DNA from 3 places in the Micromonospora sp. NBC_01699 genome. Region 3 is predicted to be linked to each of the others. Evidence: riboswitches for the same ligand, from Rfam matches in the RefSeq annotation. Region 3 holds a riboswitch; each other region holds the start of a gene.
The links. Region 3 has a riboswitch for cobalamin ahead of OG792_RS13425 (ABC transporter substrate-binding protein). Riboswitches for the same ligand answer to the same signal wherever they lie in the genome.
Positions count from the first base shown of each region.

Region 1: another riboswitch for cobalamin. It lies ahead of bluB (5,6-dimethylbenzimidazole synthase); the one in region 3 lies ahead of OG792_RS13425 (ABC transporter substrate-binding protein).
Region 2: another riboswitch for cobalamin. It lies ahead of OG792_RS19710 (hypothetical protein); the one in region 3 lies ahead of OG792_RS13425 (ABC transporter substrate-binding protein).

Region 1 covers NZ_CP109199.1:7,673,420-7,679,926, reverse strand. Annotated here, with positions in the region: gene OG792_RS31700 (homogentisate 1,2-dioxygenase) at 1-169, opposite strand, end outside; gene OG792_RS31695 (hypothetical protein) at 265-1,158, shown strand; gene fahA (fumarylacetoacetase) at 1,155-2,357, shown strand; gene OG792_RS31685 (DUF397 domain-containing protein) at 2,593-2,796, shown strand; partial or broken gene OG792_RS31680 (helix-turn-helix domain-containing protein) at 2,942-3,271, shown strand; gene bluB (5,6-dimethylbenzimidazole synthase) at 3,411-4,070, opposite strand; cobalamin riboswitch at 4,104-4,304, opposite strand; gene OG792_RS31670 (SRPBCC family protein) at 4,433-4,939, shown strand; gene OG792_RS31665 (outer membrane protein assembly factor BamB family protein) at 5,042-6,253, shown strand; gene OG792_RS31660 (hypothetical protein) at 6,464-6,507, shown strand, end outside.
Region 2 covers NZ_CP109199.1:4,595,883-4,602,389, forward strand. Annotated here, with positions in the region: gene OG792_RS19695 (ABC transporter ATP-binding protein) at 1-1,541, opposite strand, end outside; gene OG792_RS19700 (energy-coupling factor transporter transmembrane component T) at 1,538-2,677, opposite strand; gene OG792_RS19705 (hypothetical protein) at 2,677-3,633, opposite strand; gene OG792_RS19710 (hypothetical protein) at 3,654-4,262, opposite strand; gene OG792_RS19715 (hypothetical protein) at 4,292-4,516, shown strand; adenosylcobalamin (AdoCbl) riboswitch at 4,484-4,626, opposite strand; partial or broken gene OG792_RS19720 (helical backbone metal receptor) at 4,798-4,869, shown strand; gene OG792_RS19725 (hypothetical protein) at 4,858-4,986, opposite strand; gene OG792_RS19730 (hypothetical protein) at 4,997-5,353, shown strand; gene OG792_RS19735 (helix-turn-helix domain-containing protein) at 5,632-6,255, opposite strand.
Region 3 covers NZ_CP109199.1:2,997,032-3,003,538, forward strand. Annotated here, with positions in the region: gene OG792_RS13410 (CaiB/BaiF CoA transferase family protein) at 1-868, opposite strand, end outside; gene OG792_RS13415 (ABC transporter ATP-binding protein) at 909-1,676, opposite strand; gene OG792_RS13420 (FecCD family ABC transporter permease) at 1,676-2,752, opposite strand; gene OG792_RS13425 (ABC transporter substrate-binding protein) at 2,755-3,786, opposite strand; cobalamin riboswitch at 3,817-4,026, opposite strand; gene OG792_RS13430 (low temperature requirement protein A) at 4,150-5,415, shown strand; gene OG792_RS13435 (tripartite tricarboxylate transporter substrate binding protein) at 5,447-6,430, opposite strand.

The DNA.
Region 1 (6,507 bases), 3.6 Mb from region 3:
CCTGCGCGCCCACGATCGCGGTCGGCGGGTAGCGGTGGTAGAGCAGCGACGAGTCGGAGGAGAAGCCCTCCTGACCCATCAGCTCCTCGGCGTACAGGCTGCCGTCGGGCTGGCGGAACTGGGTGTGGCGTTTACGGGGCAGCTCACCGACGCTGCGGTAGTAAGGCACTTTGACCTCCGCATTTGTCCCATTCAGCGGCCGATGGTGTCCGATAATCGGACGCTGTTGTCCGTTAGTCGTAGCGTCCCGTAAGTTCTCTGTTCGTGTCAACGCAGGTGCCCCGGCTCTTCGCCGGCCTGGTCGACGACGCGGCCGTCTTCCCGCCCGGCAGCGCGTCGCTGGCCGATGCCCTCGTCGCCCACCGGGCGCACCGGACCGCCTGGTACGCCGACCTCGTCGGCCCGCTGCTCGTCCCCGCCTCGGCCCTGACCCAACTGTCCGCCCTGCTGGACCCGGACGAGCGGATCGAGGTCGGCGTCATCGGTGACGTGCCGATCGGCCGGCTGCCCGCCCTGCTGGCCACGGCCGACCCCCGACTGGTGCCCCGGCAGATCGAGGTGGCGGTCGCCAAACGCGGCGAGGACCCGCTGCCCGGCCTGACCGAACTGCTCGCCCTGCCGGCGGAGGAGCCGAGGCCCGAGCCGTACGCCGTCCGGGCCGACCTGCCGACGCCCGAGCTGTACGCCGAGGTCCCGCTGACCTGGGGGCTGCTCGGCGCCCTGGACGGGATCGCGGCGGCGCGGGCGGCCGGCACCCCGATCGCGGCGAAGTTCCGCACCGGTGGGCTCGCCGCCGAACTCTTCCCGAGCCCGGTCGAGCTGGCCGCCGTGATCCGCGCCTGCCGGGACCGGGACCTGCCGTTCAAGCTCACCGCCGGGCTTCACCACGCGCTGCGGCACACCGACCCGGAGACCGGCTTCACCCACCACGGCTTCGTCAACGTACTGGTGGCGACCGCCGCCGCGGCCGAGGACGCCGAGGTGGCCGAGGTCGCCGAACTGCTCGCCAGCGGCGATCCGCTGCGCCTGGTCGAGCCGGCCCGGATCCGGCGCGACCAGGCCCGGCCGCTCTGGCGCGGGTTCGGCTCGTGCAGCATCGACGAACCACTGACCGACCTGGCCCAACTGGGACTGATGAACCACGGGGAGACCGAGTGAGCTGGGTCGAGGGCGCGGCGGGCTCGCCGTACGACGTGCACAACCTGCCGTACGGGGTGTTCGTACGCGGCGACGAGGCGGTGCGGCGGATCGGCGTACGGATCGGGGATCTCGTGCTCGACCTCGACGGCGCGGAGGCGGCCGGGCTGATCCTGGCCGGCGGTGCGCTGCGCGAGCCGTCGCTCAACGAGTTCATGGCGCTCGGGCACGCCCAGTGGGGTGCCGTCCGGCAGCGGATAGTGGAACTGCTGACCGAGCCCGCGCACCGGGCAGCGGTGGCGCCGCTGCTGGTCCCGCTGGCCGAGGTGACCATGGTGCTGCCGTTCGAGGTCGGCGACTACGTCGACTTCTACTCCTCGGAGCAGCACGCGTCGAACGTGGGCCGGATCTTCCGCCCCGGTGAGCCGCCGCTGCTGCCGAACTGGAAACACCTGCCGATCGGCTACCACGGGCGGGCCGGCACCGTTGTCGTCTCCGGTACGCCGATCGTCCGCCCGTGCGGGCAACGCTCCACTCCGGATGGCCCGGTCTACGGCCCCTCGATCCGGCTCGACATCGAGGCCGAGGTCGGTTTCGTGGTGGGACTGCCGTCCGCGCTCGCCGACCGGGTGCCGGTCGAGCAGTTCGCCGAGTACGTCTTCGGGGTCGTGCTGCTCAACGACTGGTCCGCGCGGGACCTGCAAAACTGGGAGTACCGGCCGCTCGGCCCGTTCCTGGGCAAGTCGTTCGCCACCTCGATCTCGCCCTGGGTGGTGCCGCTGGACGCGCTGGCGCACGCCTGGGTGCCGGCGCCGGAGCAGGACCCGCCGGTCCTCGACTACCTGCGCGACGACCCGCATCTCGGTCTCGACCTGCGGTTGGCGGTCGACTGGAACGGCAGCCGGGTGAGCGAGCCGCCGTTCGCCGGCATGTACTGGACCCCGGCCCAGCAGTTGGCCCACCTGACCGTCAACGGCGCCTCGGTGCGCGCCGGTGACCTCTACGCCTCCGGCACCGTCTCCGGTCAGCGGCGTGACCAGGTCGGCTCGTTCCTGGAGCTGAGCTGGGGCGGCAGCGAGCCGCTGACCCTGTCCGACGGAACCACCCGTACCTTCCTCGAAGACGGCGACACCGTCACCATCACCGCCACCGCCCCCGGCCCCAATGGCCGCCCTGTCGCCCTGGGCGAAGTAACCGGCACCATCACCCCCGCCCGCTGACCGTCCCCAGATCGGTCTTCGTGATCATCGAGCGGTTTCGGTTTGTGGTTAAGCGGTTTACCGATCGTGGTGGGCAACCGGTCGCGGGTTGAGTAGCGAGTCGCACAGATTGTGTGAAGTCCTCCCGTCGTACTGAGGCATGTTGCTCTCGGTGATGCGCAGTGCACGCTGTGCCGTGTAAGAATACCGGCTAAAGCACTTTTATGTGCATAAACCAGGGCGAAAGAGGTATAAAATGCAGCTTGATCTCGCGCGCGCTACGTGGCGTAAGAGCACCCGTTCGAACGACCAGGGCTGGTGTGTCGAGGTGGCCGACAACGTGGCCGACGTGATCGGTGTCCGCGACTCGAAGGACATCGCCGGCCCGGTGCTCGCGTTCAACCCGGCAAACTGGTCCGCGTTCGTCGGCGCGGCGCGATCCGGCGCTTTCGACGGCTGATCCAGACCAACCTCAGAGTTTGGCTTCGGGCGGCCCCGCCCAATCCGTGATAGGTCGGGGCCGCCCGCGTGCGTCCGGCACCGGTTGCCGCCCGGCCAAACAAAATCAAAAGCCATTTGGTACGGGGTGAGCCGCACTGCCCGCCGTGATCGGCTCCGGGTTGCGGCTCATCGGGCTCTCATCCGTGCTCTCGCCCGCTCCAACAGGGCGTTCGCTCGGGCGAGGACTCATATCTACCGCCTCGGCCATTCGGGCCCACGGTTCACCTCGGTACGACGGTCGGGAGGGCTGGCGGCGCCGCTGTTCCTCTCGGGGTACTCGTCGGCTCCGCGAACACGAGGCGCGGATGCCACAGGTGGACGCCGACCGAGCGCTGGAGTGGTCGGTCACGAAGCCGTGGCGCTTCGAGAGCGGCGAACTGCCCGCCCGTACGGTCGACGTGAAGGCCATGTGCGACCTGTACGGCGCCGACGAGCAGACCACCACCGCCCTGACCGCCATCGCCCCGCACACCAAGTCCAAGGGCTGGTGGCACGACCACGCGGACATCCCACCCTGGTTCGAGCTGTTCATCGGTCTCGAAGAGGCCGCGAGCAAGCTCCGCGAGTACCGGTTCAGGTTGCCGTCGGTGAGCCCGAGCTCGTCCCGGAGCTGCGCCAGCGGTCCTGGTGGATCGCCGCCGACAGCGGTCGGCGCCGCCGCCAGCCGTGTCGTTCCAGGTCGGGAGTCTGCTCGAAGTGGGTCACCGGGCCCAGGCAGAGCCAGGCGACCGGACGGATGGAGGCCGGGATGCCGAGCAGGTCACGCAGGAACGGCTCCCGGTAGAACGACACCCAGCCGACCCCGAGTCGCTCGGCGCTGGCCGCCAGCCAGAGGTTCTGGATCGCCAGGCAGACCGAGTAGAGACCGGCGTCGGCGATCGCGTGCCGGCCGAGCACCGACGGGCCACCCCGCTCCGGGTCGTAGGTGACGACGATCGACAGGGTCGACTCGCGTACGCCGTCGATTTTTATCCCCGCGAACCGCCGCGCGGCGTCGCCGTCCAGGGTGGCCGCGAAGTTGTCCCGCTCCCGCTCGACGTGCCGGTGGAACTCCTGCCGCAGGTCCGGATCCCGGACCAGGACGAAGTCCCAGGGCTGGGAGAGCCCGACGCTCGGCGCCGCGTGCGCCGCCGCCAGTACGCGCTGTAGCACCTCGTCATCGATCGGCGCCCCGGTGAACTGGCCGCGTACGTCCCGGCGACGGTGGATGACCCGGTAGAGATCCGTGTCCAAGGCAGGCTCCCGCTGCGCTCGTGCCCCGAGAACGGGGCTGATGAACGCGAGGCCGGTCTTCGGACTCCCGGATCTGCGCTGGTCACCCGCCTTCCCAGCCCTGTTCGGGCCAGTGGCCGCGTCTGGTACGCGTGGGTGGCAGCTCCCCGGTCACCGCGGCGGGCCCGTGCCGGATTCACACCGGCTTCCCGATTCTCCCCGCTCGCGCGGGGCACCTCGCAACGTTTGTGCCAGTGCGCACCCTAACGGGATCGGCTCCGGGGCGGGTCCGGCCGTCGCCCGGGTCACGTTCTCGTCGCCTTCCGCGAATGTTCGCGTGGATGGTCGGTCACCCACCGTACGGTGAGGGTTGGGGAGGTGTGATGGCGACGGTAGCGGTGACCCGGCTGGTGCAGGCGTCCGCCGACGAGCTGTGGCGGGTCTTCACCGACCTGCCGGGCCGGTCCGACTGGCTCTCCACCATCAGCGGGATCGAGGTGCTGACCGCCGGTCCGACGCGGGTCGGCACGGTCTGGCGGGAGAGTCACCGCCTGCCGGACGGCACCGAGCTGATCGAGGAGTTCCGGGTGGACGAGGCCAGTCCGCCGCATCGGCTCACGGTCAGCTCGTCCGGCGTCGGCGTGAACTACCGGACCGCGTACTCCTTCACACCGGTCGAGGGGCGGCGTCGTCGGCGCGGCGGCTGGACGGCGGTGAGCGTGGTCCAGGAGGGCGCGGTCACCGCACCGTACGGGCGACTGCTCGCGTTGGTGTTCGGCGGGCTGGCCGCCCGTACCGTCGAGGGCGCGTTGCGTCGTGACCTGGCCGACCTGGCCGCCGTGGTCACCCCGCTCGACCCCGAACACCCGGGTGGCCGGGCCGCCGCCTGACCTGACGGGTGCCGGTCCGGGGCGGCTGGGTAGGGTGCCCGGCGGAGGTGCTGGATGCGATCGCGGGGCCGGAGGGTGGGTCGACGCCGGCCGGCAGTGGTCGTGATCGCGGCCGTGCTGGTCGTGGCGGCGGTCGCGGTGATCACGTACCGGGTGCTCGCTCCGGCCGAGGTGCTCACCCCCGCCCGCGCGGACTATCCGGCTCCGGTGAGCGCGGCGACCGGGGTGGTCGGCACCCTCGCCTCCGCCCCGCTGATCGTCGACCGTCGGCTGCGGATCTACGCCACCACCCGCCAGGTCCGCGCCGACGCGCCGGTGGACGCCCGGACCCGGCGTACCCCGTACTGGTCGTTCCGACGCTGGCCGGCCGAGCTGATCGGCGTCGTGGCCGGCGGAACCACCGTGGTCAGCCGGTGGTCGGACGGCGACCTGGTCGCGCTGGACGCGCGTACCGGCCGGATCAGGTGGCGGGCCGACGGCCCACCCCCGGGACACGGGTACGACGGGCGGCGCACCGGGGCCAGCACGAACTACACCCCCGCCGGACTGATCCCGGCCACCGGACGCGGCGGGCGGACCGTACTGGTGCTGATCGGCGGGTCGGGACTGCGCGGCCTCGACCTGACCGACGGGCGCGAGCTGTGGCGGGTCGACATCGACGGCTCCTGCCGGGCCGGTGCGCTCACCACCACCGCCGGCCAGCTCGTCACCGTCGACGCCTGCGCATCTCCGCAGGTGGCGGAGTTCCACGACGTGGAGACCGGCCGGCTGGTCAACCGGTGGCGGCCGGAGGACGCCGGACCCGAGCTGGGTCTGGTGCCCATCGGCTGCGGCAACGGCGCCTCGAACTGCCCGGCGATGCGTACGACCAGCGGCGGCAACAGCCGTGGTTGGCTGGTGGACCGGGGCGAGCCGGCGCCGATTCCGGTGCTCGACGCGGCCGAGGTGGTGCTCGACGGCGACGTGGCGCTGACGCCGAGCGGCAACGAGCTGGTGGCGCGTTCGGTGCGGTCCGGGGCGGAGTTGTGGCGGCGGACCGGGCCGGTGCCGGCGCGGATAGTGGCCGTACAGCCGGGGCGGGTGCACCTGCTCACCGACGCACACGAGCTGATCACCCTCGACGCGACGACCGGGGCGCAGAGGTCGAGTTTCCCGCTGGTCGCGGGCGACGAGGTGGTGCCCTGGCGACCCGGTTTCGCGTACGCCTCGGACGGGTTCGTCGCGATCGAGCGGGTGGCGCGGGCGGCGCCATCGGACGCCGCCGACGCGCAGTTCTACGCCGCTGGGCAGCCGGTCATCCTCGCCGCCACCTGAGTTCCCGGCCCGGAACACCCGGGAAGGCAGGAGCACCACCGAGGCGCCCGGCCGGGCGGTTTCCCGGCAGTGGGGCCGGAGGGCTTCCAACAGGTGATAGTTGCCGCATTCTGCTCTTATCCGGACAGAAGCGCAAGTATCGTCCGATACGCGGTCGGATATCGGCTGCCACCGGTCGCCGGTGAACCTTCCCGAAAGTGAGAACGCTTCATGCGTCGCGTACGTACCTGGGCGATCGTCGCCGTTGCCTCCGC
Region 2 (6,507 bases), 1.6 Mb from region 3:
ACCTGGGTCGCGAACGCCGGGGATCCGCCGAGAACCTCGGCCGTCGGGCCGTCGGAGACGATCTCTCCCTCGGCGAGGACGACGACCCGGTCGGCGATGCGGGCGACGAACTCGACATCGTGGGTGGCGACGACCACCGCCCGGCCCTGCCCGGCCAGGTCGGCGATCATCGTGCCGAGGGCGGCCTTGGCCGGGTAGTCGAGCCCGCGGGTCGGCTCGTCGAGCAGCATCACCCTCGGCGCCGCGGTGAGCTGGATGGCCAGGACGAGGGCGAGCCGTTGTCCCTCGGACAGGTCGCGCGGGTGTTTGTCGTCGGCGATGCCCGGCGCGAGACGGTCGAGCAGTTGTCGGCAGGAGCCGGGGGCCGCCCGCGACTCCCGGTCGGCGGCCTCGCACTCCTGCTCGACCGTCTCCAGGAAGAGCAGGTCACCAGCGGACTGCGGGACCAACCCGACCAGGGCCCGTGCCGCGCCGCTGGGCAGATCCTTCGGATCGTCGCCGGCGACGCGTACCCTGCCGTCCTGGCGTGGGCCGCTGCCCTGGATCGCCCAGAGCAGGGAGGACTTCCCGGAGCCGTTGCGGCCCATCACGACCACTACCTTGCCGGCGTGCAGGTCCAGATCGACGCCACGGACGGCGACGGTGACGCCGTAGCGGACCAGGATGCTCGTCGCGGACAGCAGCGGCGGGTCGTCACCGACGGGTGCGGGCCGCCGGGGGACGTTCGCGGCGGCGAGGTCACGCAGCAGCGGCCCGGTACGGCGGCGCGCGTCGCGTACCGACAGTGGCAGCGGCGTCCAGCCGGCCAGGCGCCCGAGTTCCACTATCGGCGGGGCGACCGGAATGGACGTGAGCACGTCCGTGGGCGGCCCGTCGACGACGGAGCCGTCGCCGGGCAGGTGGATCATGCGGTCCGCGAACGGCACCACGCGCTCAAGCCGGTGCTCGGCCATCACGACCGTGGTGCCGAGGTCGTTGACGAGCCGGGCCAGCGTCGCGAGGACGTCCTCGGCGGCGGTGGGGTCGAGAGCCGACGTGGGCTCGTCGAGAACCAGCACCGGCGGATGCATGGTCAGGACCGCGCCGATCGCCACCCGCTGCTGCTGACCGCCGGAGAGGGTACGCAGCGCACGCCGGCGCAGGTCGGCTATGCCGAGCAGATCCAGGGTCTCCTCGACGCGGCGCCGCATCACCTGCGGTGCGACGCCGAGTTGCTCCATGCCGTACGCGAGTTCCTCCTCGACGGTGTCGGTGACGAACCCGGCGAGCGGGTCCTGGCCGACGACGCCGACGAGGTGGGCCAACTCCCGGGGCGGCAGGGTCCGGGTGCTGGCGCCGGCGACGGTGACCGTACCGTCGAGGTGGCCGCCGGTGAAGTGCGGGACGAGGCCGTTGAAGGTGCCGAGCAGGGTGGACTTGCCGACGCCGGTACGGCCGGCGAGCACTACCAGTTCGCCTTCGCCGATCTCCAGGCTGACGTCTGCCAGGACGGGTTCCGGGACGTCGCGGTACCGGAAGCTGACGCGGTCCAGGACGATCATGTGGGCACCTTCGTGGGGCGTTCGGGTTCGACACCGGGCCCGTCGGCCGGGTCGAGCGGCGGGGCCGGCGGCGGGGACAGATACGCGGGCGCCACGCCGAGCAGCACTCCGATCAGCGGTGGCCACGACAGCATCGGCCAGGACAGTGAGATCAGCGACGGGTTGAGGTTGGTCGGGTCGACGCTGGATGTCGCGAACACGACGACGGCGGTGGCGAGGCCGCTGGCGGCGACGACAACCTCCGCGAGCTGCCACCGGTCGGGGCGGTAGCGGGTGCGGCGTACCCGACCGCCGGCGCTGCGGAAGCCGAGCAACGCCACGACGATTCCGGCGACCAGCACGGGCGCGGCGAGGTAGCGGGGCGTGGTGCCGTCGAGGGTGGCGTAGACGCCGACGCACACGCCGAGCAGACCGATGACCATCAGGGTGCCGGTGAGCGTGCGGGCGCGGGTCGTGGCCACCCCGGCGCGGCCGTAGCCCCGGGAGTCCATCGACGCGGCGAGCATCAGCGACCGGTCGAGGGCGTCGGCGAGCACCGGGATGACGATCGCCCGCAGGCTCGGCACGCCCCGGCCGGTGCCGCCGCGCAGCTTGCGGGCCTGCCGCACCCGGAGCACACTCTCGGCCAGCTGCGGGAACACCGACAGCGCGACGGTGACCGCGGTGCCGAGCTCGTACAGGGCGGCCGGCATCGCCTTGAGCAGCCGCTTCGGGTTGGCCAGGGCGTTCGCCGCGCCGAGGCAGACGACCATCGTGGCCAGACGCAGCCCGTCGTAGAGACCGCCGAGGACGGACTCCGCGGACACGTCTCCGAGCAGCCGGACACCGGCCGCCCAGGCCGGCAGGGGGATCTCCGGTAGCCGGACGATGATCGTGGCGCCTTCGGCGCCGCCGAAGACGAACCGGAAGAAGACCCGCATGACCACGATGACCGCGGCGAGGTAGAGATAGAGCCGGAACGCCAACGCCCACGGCGCGTCCGAGCGGCGAGCCACCACCGTCAGGCAGGCCACCACGATGATCGTGATCAGCAGCCACGGGTTGGTGGTGCGGCTCGCCGCCGTCGCCAGCCCCAGGGCCCACACCCACCAGGCGGCGGGGTGCAGGTCGCGGGGTAGGAAGTACAACGGACGCATCACGCCTTCCGGGATCGGCGACGGGCGGTCCACCACGTCGTCACCACGAGGACGACTATCGCGCCCAGGGCTGCCCACGGCGCCCACCGGCTCGCGCCGGACTGTCTGCGGATCACCTCGTTGACGTCCTCGGCCCGCTCGCCGCCACTGAAGGCGACGTTCTCGGCCGGGCTCGCGGCGGCCACCGTACCCGTAGCGGTCGCTTGGGGTCGCGGCGGCGGGAGCGCCGTCCCGCTGGTCGTCGGCGCGGGCGGTGCGCCACCGGTGTTCGGCGCGCGACCGCCGTCGCCGTCGCCACCACCGGGGTTGCCGTCGTCGGTGCCACCGGCGGGGTTGCCGTTGCCGGGTGGGGCCGGCGGATCCGGTCGCGGCGGTCGTTGCTCGTCGGGGTCGTCCGAAATCGGCGGCGGCTCCTCCGAGGCGTTACAGGCCCTGCCCTCGGTCCCCGGCCGGACGGCGGCGATGCGCGGCACCGGGTTGGACGCGGCGGTCGCGTTCAGGGAGAACGACCAGCCCTCGAACCCACCCTGGACGAAGTCGCGGTTCTTGACGCCCCACTGGCTGTACTGCCAGGGGCAGTTGTTCCCGGCGTGCCAGTAGGACCAGTAAGCCTTTGCCGGTGGGGTGTCGACGCACGCTTCCCGGTAGTCGGGGTTACCGGAGATTGGTACCTGCTCGACCGCCGACGGTCGGTTCTCGACCCGGCAGACGAACGCCTCGCCCCAGCGCTGGGCGCCGGCGATCTGGAACCCGGCGCCCTTGAGCGCGTCCAGGCCGGTGCCCCGGGAACTCTGCGGGAAGCAGCGCACGATCGTCGTGCCACCCAGCTGCTGGAAGTCGACCACGACGGTCACACCGCTGCCGGAGGTGCAGAATCCGGGCTTGCCCTTGCCGTGGTCGATCGCGTACGCGGGGACGGCGGCCGCCGTCACGTAGACGACGGCCGCCGCGGCCACGAGCCGAACCAGATGCGGTTTCATCGGCCGGTCTGGTTGAGCGGGTTGACCGCCGGGTTGCGGGGCGTCACCCGCGGCACCGGGTTGGTCGAGGCGTTGCGGTTGAGCGAGAACGACCAGCCTTCAAAACCACCCGGTACGACGTTGCGGTTGAGCGCACCGAAGCTGCTGTAGGTCCACGTGGTGCCGGCGCCGTTGGCGTGCCAGTAGGACCAGTACGCCTCGGCCGGCGGCGTCACCACGCACTGCTCCTTGTAGGTCGGGTTGCTGACGCGCGGGATGTTCTCCGTCGCCGACGGCCGGCCCTCCAGCCGGCACACGAATCCGAGCCCCCACTGCGCGGTGCCGGCGACCGAGATGCCGGCGTCCTGCAACGCCTTGATGCCCGTACGGGCGGTGCCGGGGTTGGCGTTCGGCGAGCATCGGGTGATCGTCGATGCCGGCACCCCACCGTTGTTGTGGAGCTCCTGGAAGTCGATCACGACGGTCACGCCGGTGAGCGCGTCCGCGCCCGTGCAGATCCCCGGGTAGCCCCTGGTGGGGTCGACCGCCCGCGCCGGTGACGGGCCGGCTGTGAGCAGGGCGGCCACCATCACGAGGCCGCTGACCGTGGACAGGAGTCGTTTCATGGAGCAACCGCCTTGTGGGTAGTGATCCGATGGACGAGGTGACGTCGGCCGACGTACAGCGCGACGACGAACGGGAAGCCGAGGCCGACCAGCGCCACGGCCGGCCGGAGGGGGTGTTGGAGCCTGGCAGCGGCGATGGCCGTGCTGACCGCGAGGTCGGTGACGCCGGTGACCTTTGGCAGGTGTCGCGGAGCGAGGCGATGAAGCGGCTTGTGCATCGGGCGGTCACCTCTGTTAACGCGACAGTGGTCTGACACATGTGCCCGCGTGGTGGACCCGACTCGTCATCTGCGATGACCTACGGTTGCGCGACAGTGCCGGAATTCGACCGGCTTCCTCGTCACGAGCACATCGATATCCAGTTGGCTCGCCCGACGTCCGTGGTCGACCACGGGCCAACGTAGACGTCGATGCGTATCGAACAGTAGAGGGTGTAAGGGTCCGAGCGCCACCGTGCTGAGAGGTTCGGACGGCTGATCCGTTCGGTGGGGACGGTACGGACCCACACCCGACCGACCTGCGGCGAGGGAAGACCCTGCGCGTGGTGTCACCGGTGCCGTCGCTGACCGAGGCGGTCGCGGTCACCCTGCCCGGACTACTCGTCGGCCCGGTCGGGTCTGTTGGCGGAGAGCCACGCGGTCATCCGGGCATCGGTGATCGACTTGACCGAACAACGTACGTACTCGTGGCCGCCCGATCCGGCGAGGCCCTCGATGCCGTACACGCTGACGACGGTGAGAATCCTCGAAGTGCTGTGGGTCGCCCCGACGTTGCCCGCCGCCCCGAGGCGTGAGGTGCGCATCGGTGGCCGGATGCCGCTCCGGCAGGCCTCGGCGGAGTGGGCTCAGGATCCGGGACCGGCACCGCTACTCAATCCCGCGTGCGAGTACCTGATCTACGTACTTCGCCACGGCGATGGGGAGGGCGCGCCGCCGAACGTGGACTGGCGCATCACCGGAGACCAGGGCGTCTACCGGTTGGACGCCCGCTCGGGCGGCGAGCCCCGGTACGTGTTCTGCGGCGGAGGGGAACCGCCGCTACCGAGAGTGCTCGATCCGACCGCCGTACGCTCGCGCGCGTTCCTCGGATGAGGGTTCGAGAATCGACTCAGGGCGGTTCAGGGCTATCGGCGGCTACATCGTCTGCCACTACGATCCCCCGACCACGCCATCGCCAGGCGCCTCACGACGGCGGCCCGGTGTCCGGTGATCGGCTCCGGTCGGCGTCGGGGATCAAATCTGGTCGTTAGTGCACCCGGTCACGTGATTCTCTCGTCGACGCATCGACAAGGAACTGTGTGCCGGTGTCAGGGACGATTCGCTCGCGTCGCCGCATCATCAACCGGGCCGGTTCCCTACGGATCTCCTGATCACGGTGCGTCGGTCTCGGGCCGCTGCCCCTCCAAGTTGACCCTTGCCCGGTGGCGGTAGTTCACGGGCGGGATGCCGTAAGCGGCACGAAAAGCGCGGCTGAGGACCGCCGGATCGCTGAATCCCCAACGAGCCCCGATCCTGTGAATCGGAATATCTCGCAGAGCGGGGTTGGCCAGATCGCCACGGACCCGTTCCAGACGCTGGCTCCGAATCAGACTTCCGACCGTAACGCTCTCGGATTGAAACAGACGATGCAGGTAACTGATCGAGATATGGTGCGCGGCGGCGATGGTGCTCGCGCTGAGGCTTGGCTCATGCAGGTGCTGCTCGATGAATGCCCGGACGCGCAGGGTCAGAACCCGTCGACGCGCCTCCGGGGCGAGAGCGTTTTCGGCGTCGAGTGTGTGGGCGAGCAACGCTGACAGTAGATCGATCAGGACGGTTCCCAACCGAGGTCCGTCCGAGATTTGATAGCTGCCGGAGTCCGCGGTCAGGCGAGCGAGGAGCCCCGCCAGTGACCCAATGATGAATGACAGGTGGTACCACTCGGGGTCGGACTGACGGATCAGCTCCGCAGCGTGATCGCTCGTCATTTCCATCGGCGCTATTGGCTTGCTCATGCACTCACACCAACAGGCGAACCGATCGGCCGCAGGAAGATCGTCACTTCGGAACACGGACTCGACCACAACTACCCCCATGGCAAAATCCGTACCCGATGATCCCCCACTGCGCGTCCGCGAGCGCCGGACTCCTCCCGACGCCGACGGACAGCGCCGACCGCACGGCGGCTCCGAACACGGCTCCGATGTTGCCTTTCATCCGGTACGCCTCCATCCTGGAACCTGAACCCTCCTGACCCAGCCCTGCTG
Region 3 (6,507 bases):
ACCTGCCGTCGGCGCACTCGTACGTGTCGTAGAAGGGTGCCCCGCCGTCGAGCAGGTTGGCCCCGCGCTCGGGTCGCCACATGCCGAGCCCGCGCAGACCGTGCAGGGCGGTCGAGAGCAGGGTGGCACCGTCGACGATGGCGGCGTCGACGACCTGTCCGGCACCGCCGGCGCGTACGTCGAGCAGTGCGCAGACCACCCCGAAGGCGAGCATCATCCCGCCCCCGCCGAAGTCGCCGACCAGGTTCAGTGGCGGCACCGGGCGTTCGCCGGCCCGGCCGATGGCGTGCAGGATCCCGGTCGGCGCGAGATAGGTGAGGTCGTGTCCGGCGTACCCGGCGTTCGGGCCGTCCTGCCCCCAGCCGGTCATCCGGCCGTAGACCAGCCGGGGATTGACCTGGTGACAGTCGGCTGGGCCGAGGCCGAGCCGTTCGGTCACCCCGGGCCGGAACCCCTCCAGCAGTACGTCGGCGTCGCGGACCAGATCGAGTACGAGCTGCCGCGCGCCGTCGGCCTTCAGGTCCAGCCCGATCGAGCGGCGGCCCCGGTTGAGCAGGTCGGGATGCGGGGTGCCGAACCTGTCCGGGCGCACCTCGGCGGCCCGGTCCACCCGGATCACGTCCGCGCCCATGTCGGCCAGCATCATCGCGGCGAACGGCCCCGGCCCGATGCCGGCCAGCTCCACCACCCGCACCCCGCGCAGCGGACCACCGCCCGAGCGGTCCGAGGCGTCCGAGCGGTCCGAGGCGTCCGGGGCGTCCGAGCCGCCTGAGGCATCCGAGGTGCCCGAGCTGTCGGAAGGAGGAAGGGGCGAACCAAGAGGCGAGCTGCCGGCGGGCGGGTCGACGGTACGGGGTCGTTCGGGCATCTTGCCACGATAGGCGTATCCGACCGACCGGTCGGGGCGGTCAGTCCGTGGGCGGGTGGAAGGTCAGGGACGGTCGACCCGTGGTCGGGTGCGTACCGACGTCGGCGTGCACGGTGAACACCTCGCGGAGCAGGTCCGGGGTGAGCACCTCGGCGACCGGGCCGGCGGCGGCGACCCGACCCCGGTGCAGCACCACCAGCGTGTCGCAGAACATGGCGGCGAGGTTGAGGTCGTGCAGCGCGGCCAGCGTGGTCACCCCGGAGCGGCGTACCAGGTGCAGGAGCTGCAACTGGTGTCCGATGTCGAGGTGGTTGGTCGGCTCGTCCAACAGCAGCAGCTCGGGCTCCTGGGTGAACGCGCGGGCGAGTTGCACCCGCTGGCGCTCGCCACCGGAGAGGGTGTGCCAGCGTCGCCGTGCGAACCCGGCCAGGTCGACCCGGTCGAGCGCGGCGTACGCGGCGGCCAGGTCGGCGGCGCCCTCACCCCACCACGAGCGCCGGTGCGGGGTACGGCCGAGCAGGACCACGTCCAGCACGGTCAGGTCCAGATCGGTGTCGGCGTACTGCTCGACCAGGGCGAGCCGTCGGGCCAGGTCACGCCGGTCCAGGCCGGTGAGGTCGTCCCCGCCGAGCAGCACCGTGCCCCGGTCGGGGGTGGTGAGCCGGGCGATCAGGCGCAGCAGCGTGGTCTTCCCGGAGCCGTTCGGCCCGAGCAGCCCCACCAGCGTGCCGGCCGGCACCGAACAGGAGACCCCGTCGACGATCAACGTGCCCCTGACCGACCAGCTCAGTCCGGCGGCGGTGAGCATCAGCCACGCACCTCCCGGCGGCGCATCAGCACGACGAAGGCGGGCACTCCGAGCAGCGCGGTGAGCACCCCGACCGGCAGTTCCCGTGGCTCGAAGAGGGTCCGCGCCACGGTGTCGACCCAGATCAGGAAGACGGCGCCGACCAGGACCGACACCGGCAGCAGGCGGCGGTGGTCCGGCCCGGTGAAGAACCGGACGGCGTGCGGCAGGATCAGCCCGACGAAACCGATGGCCCCGCTGATGCCGACCAGGGTGCCGGTGAGCAGCGCCGCGCAGACCAGTAGCAGCCAGCGGACGCGGGTGACGTCGACACCGAGGCTGGCGGCGGCGTCCTCGCCGAAGGCGAAGGCGTTCAGCGTACGGGCGTGCCAGAGGAAGAGCAGCATGGTCACCGCGAGGGCGAAGCAGCCGTACGCCAGCGGGGTCCAGGCGGATCGGGCGAGCGAACCGGAGAGCCAGAAGGTGATCTCCTGGGTGGCGTGCGGATCCGCCTGCCAGATGATGACGAACGAGGTGACCGCCGCGCAGAGCTGCCCGATCGCCACCCCGGCCAGGATCATCCGGGTCGGCGCCAGCCGGACGCGCTGGCTGGCCACGACCAGCACGAGCGCGAACGCCCCGAGCGCGCCGACGAACGCCCCGGTGGAGACCGCCCACAGTCCGGCGCCGAACCCGGCGACGACGACCAGGACCGCGCCCAGTGACGCGCCGGAGGAGATGCCCAGCAGGTAGGGGTCGGCCAGCGGGTTGCGGGTCAGGGTCTGCGTCACCGCGCCGACGGCGGCGAGCCCGGCCCCGACCACCGCCGCGGTGAGCACCCGGGGCAGCCGCAGCTGCCAGACGATGTGGTCCCGCAGCAGTGGCACGTCGGAGTGGACCAGTCCGAGGTGGTCCCCGATCACCGACCAGACCGTAGCCAGGGACAGGTCCGCCGGGCCGATGGTGACCGCCACCCCGGTCGACAGGACCAGGGCGGCGGTCAGGCCCAACAGCAGCCCCGCGTAACCGGCGGCACCGGTCCGACCGGCGGCGCCGGCACGGGAGGCGGTCAGGTCAACCCGCCGGTACGCGGTCACGGTCAACCGCCGGTACGCGGCGCCACGGCGGCGAGCCCGTTCGCCAGCCCCTCGATCGCGGTCACGTTGCGGATCCCGGCCGAGGTGGCGGAGAAGGGGATGGTGACGAACCGCTTGTCCCGTACCGCCGGCAGGTCCCGCAGGGTTGGACTCGCCTCCAGGTAGGTCTGCTTCCCGGCGGCCGGGCTCCACTCGGCGTCGATCAGCACGATCACGTCGGGGTTCCGTTCGACGACCGCCTCCCAGCTGGTGTCGCCCCAGCTCCCGGTGACGTCGGCGAAGATGTTCCGCGCCCCGACCGCCGACATGATCATTCCGGGGGCGCCGCAGCAGGCACCCGCGCTCGGCGCGTCCGTACCGTCGTCCCACCAGAAGACGGACACACCGGCGCGCGGCTTGGCGGCGGCGGCCGTGATTCGGGCGCGTTGGGCGTCGACCAGGGCGGTGGCCCGGTCCGGCACCCCGAAGACGGTGGCGACCTCGCGGATCTCGTCGAACACGTGGTCGACGGTCAGCGTCGCCGGCCTGGCGTCGGCCGGGCAGCCGGCCGGGGACAGGTAGCTGCCGATGCCGAGGGTCCGCAGGGCGGCCCGGTCGCCGGCACCCTCCTCGCCGAAGGCGCTGGCGAAGGAGCCGTAGACGAAGTCCGGCCCGACCTCCAGCAGCTTCTCCTTCGACGGGTACTCCTTCGCCAGCACCGGCACGGCGCGGTAGGCGTCGGCGTACTCCGGCAGGATGGTGTCGTCCAGGTAGGCCGTACCGATCAGGCGGTCGCCCAGGCCGAGCGCGAGCATGATCTCGGTGGCCGCCTGGTTCATCGTCACGACCCTGGCCGGCACGGCGGTGACCGTGACGTCGAAGCCGCAGTTCTTCAGCGTCACCGGTCCGGTCGACGCCGACCCGGCGACGTCCGTACCCCGTGGTTCGTCGCTGCCGCCGCAGCCGGCGGCGAGCGCCGCCACCGCGACCAGGGCGACGATGGCCGGCGCGGGTACGCGTCGGCGGGACTGCGGTCGGGATGCGCGCACGCGCATGGGGACCACCTCTCCAGCACCTCGTGGATGGGTCTGTTCGGTGCCGTGGCCGGTCTCCTGGCTGACGGGTGACACGTCGTCGGTCAACCTTCCCGGGCGGCTGCCCAGTGGTTGCCCGGTCCGTCGCCGCGCGTGGCGCGCCGGCGTCCGGGCTCAGACCAACGACTTCCCGATCACAGTGGCGAGGGCCGCTCCGGTTTCGCACCGGTCTTCCCGAGCACCACGGCAGCGACACGCTAGCGGCGGCGCCCCGCCCGCCGCCATTCGCAGCGACGATTCTCACGGCGTAGACGACCCTGGATCGGGCCGCGTGATCTGGTCGCTCCGGCTCCGGCGACGCACCGTGATCGGTATGTTGATCTGGTGCGGCAGCCGCAGTCGGACAAGGGGGTGACCTGGGAGGAACTCTTCTTCGACCTGGCCTTCGTCTTCGCCGTCACCCAGATCACCGCCGAGCTGTTCGCCGACCACGACTGGCTCGGCGTGGCCCAGGGGCTGATCCTGTTCATCTCGATGTACTGGGCCTGGGTCGGCGTCACGATCTACGCCAACCAGCGCGACATCGGCAACGTACGCGACCGGGTCGTCATCTTCACCCTCGGCTTCGGCAACCTCGTCCTGGCTCTCGCCATCCCCGGCGCCTTCGACGATCGTGGCCTGCTCTACGGCGTCAGCTACGTGATCATTCGGGTGCTGCTCGCCGGGTTCGCCCTCAACAACTTCCGCGAGTGGCGGGGCTTCTTCGTCGGCCCGTACGGGGTCGGCGCCCTGATCTCCGGTCCGCTGCTGCTGATCGGCGGCATCGTGGACGGCGACGCCCGGATAGTGCTCTGGGCGACCGCCTCGGCGATCGACATCTTCAGCCCGTTGGTGCTGCGCCGGCAACTGGCCAAGTTCCGGGTCCGGCCGGTGCACTACACCCACCGGTACGGGCTGCTGCTCATCCTCGTCCTCGGCGAGTCCGTGGTGCAGGTCGGCGCGGTCGCGTCCAGCCTGCCGCTGACCTGGCCCCGGATGATCGCCGTCGCCGGCTCGTACGCGCTCGCGTCCGGGCTCTGGTGGGCCTACTTCATCCACGGTCTCTGGGCGTTCCGCCGGGCGGTGGTCCAGTCCGAGGGGCACGGCGACGTACGCCGTTCGATCCTGCTCTACGCGCACCTGGGCTTCAGTTGCGGGATCATCGCCATCTCGGTCGGCCAGGCCGAGGTGGTCCGGTCACCGCTGAGCGGGATGAGGATGGGCGACGCGGCCCTGCTCTACGCCGGATCCGCGCTCTTTCTGGGCACCTTCGCCTACACCCACTGGCGGCTGCACCGGACGGTGGCCTGGCGCCGCCTGCTCGCGGCCACCGCCTGCCTGGTCTTCTTCCCCGTCGCCACGCTCATCCCCGCGCTGGCCGCGCTGGTCACCCTGGCCGGGGTGATCATCGTGGTGAACGTGGTGGAGCAGGCGATCCTGCGCCGGCACGGCGCCGGCCGGTTCTCCGGTATCGGCCCGTACCGCCCGGACGGCGCCGAAGCCGAGGTCAAGGCCGAGATCGACTCCGACTCCGGGGCCGAGGGCGGGGTGCGGATCGGGCCGGGGCGGGAGGTCGACACCACCGACAACGGGCCGATCGTGAGCGACTGACCGGCGCCGCACCGGTTGCGCCCGCGCCCCGCTACTGCGTTTCGGTCAGGCCGAGGCCGCCGAGCAGGTGGTCGAGGCGGTCGTTCTCCGTACGCAGGAAGTCGCCGAAGGCGTCGCCGTCGAGGTAGGCGTCGGTCCAGCCGTACCTGGCCAGGGCGGTGTGCCACTGGGCGGAGTCGTGCAGCCGGGCGATCGCGTCCCGCATCGCCGCCACGTCCCGCTCGGCGAGTCCGGGCGGGGCGACGATGCCGCGCCAGTTGCTGAACAGCACGTCGACCCCCTCCTCGCGCAGGGTCGGGGCGAGGATGCCGGGAACCCGGTGCTCGCTGGTGACGGCGAGGACCCGCAACTGCCCGGAGTTGATCTGGTCGGCGTACTCGCTCAGGCCGGAGACACCGAACGCCACCTGGTGGTGCAGGATCGCCGCGAGCAGGTCGCCGCCGCCGTCGTACTGCTGGTAGGCGACCTGCCGGGGCGGGATGCCGACGGCGTCCGCGACCAGCATCGGGGCCAGGTGGTCCGGGCCGCCGGCCGACGACCCGCCACCGACCGGTACGGCCGCCGGGTCCGCCCGCCAGGCCGCGATCAGCTCGGCCAGGTCCCGGTACGGCGACTCGCGGGTCACCACCACGATCGCCGGCTCCTCGATCAGCCGGGCGATCGGCGTGGTGTCCTGGAGCGTCACCGGGGCGCTCCCGGTGTACTGGCTGCCCACCACCCCGAGCCCCATCAGCATCATCAGCCGGCCGTTGCCGCGTTCGTAGCCGAGCCGGCGCAGACCGACCACGCCTCCGCCGCCGGGCAGGTTGAACACCTCGACCCCGCGGATCACCCCGGCGTCCTCCAGCGCCTTGGCGGCGATCCGCGCGGTGACGTCGTAACCGCTGCCCGGCGCGTTCGGCACCAGCACCCGCAGTTCGGACAGGTTGTCGGCGGGCCGTCCGACGTCGCACCCCGGTACGCCGACCAGCAGCAGGCCCAGGCCGACCGCGACTGCTCGGGTCAGCCGTCGCATTTCGATCCTCCTCTGCCGGTTTCTCCCGCCCTGGGGCCGTCGAGTGCTGATAGCTGACGTCCGGCGGAGGTACCTGA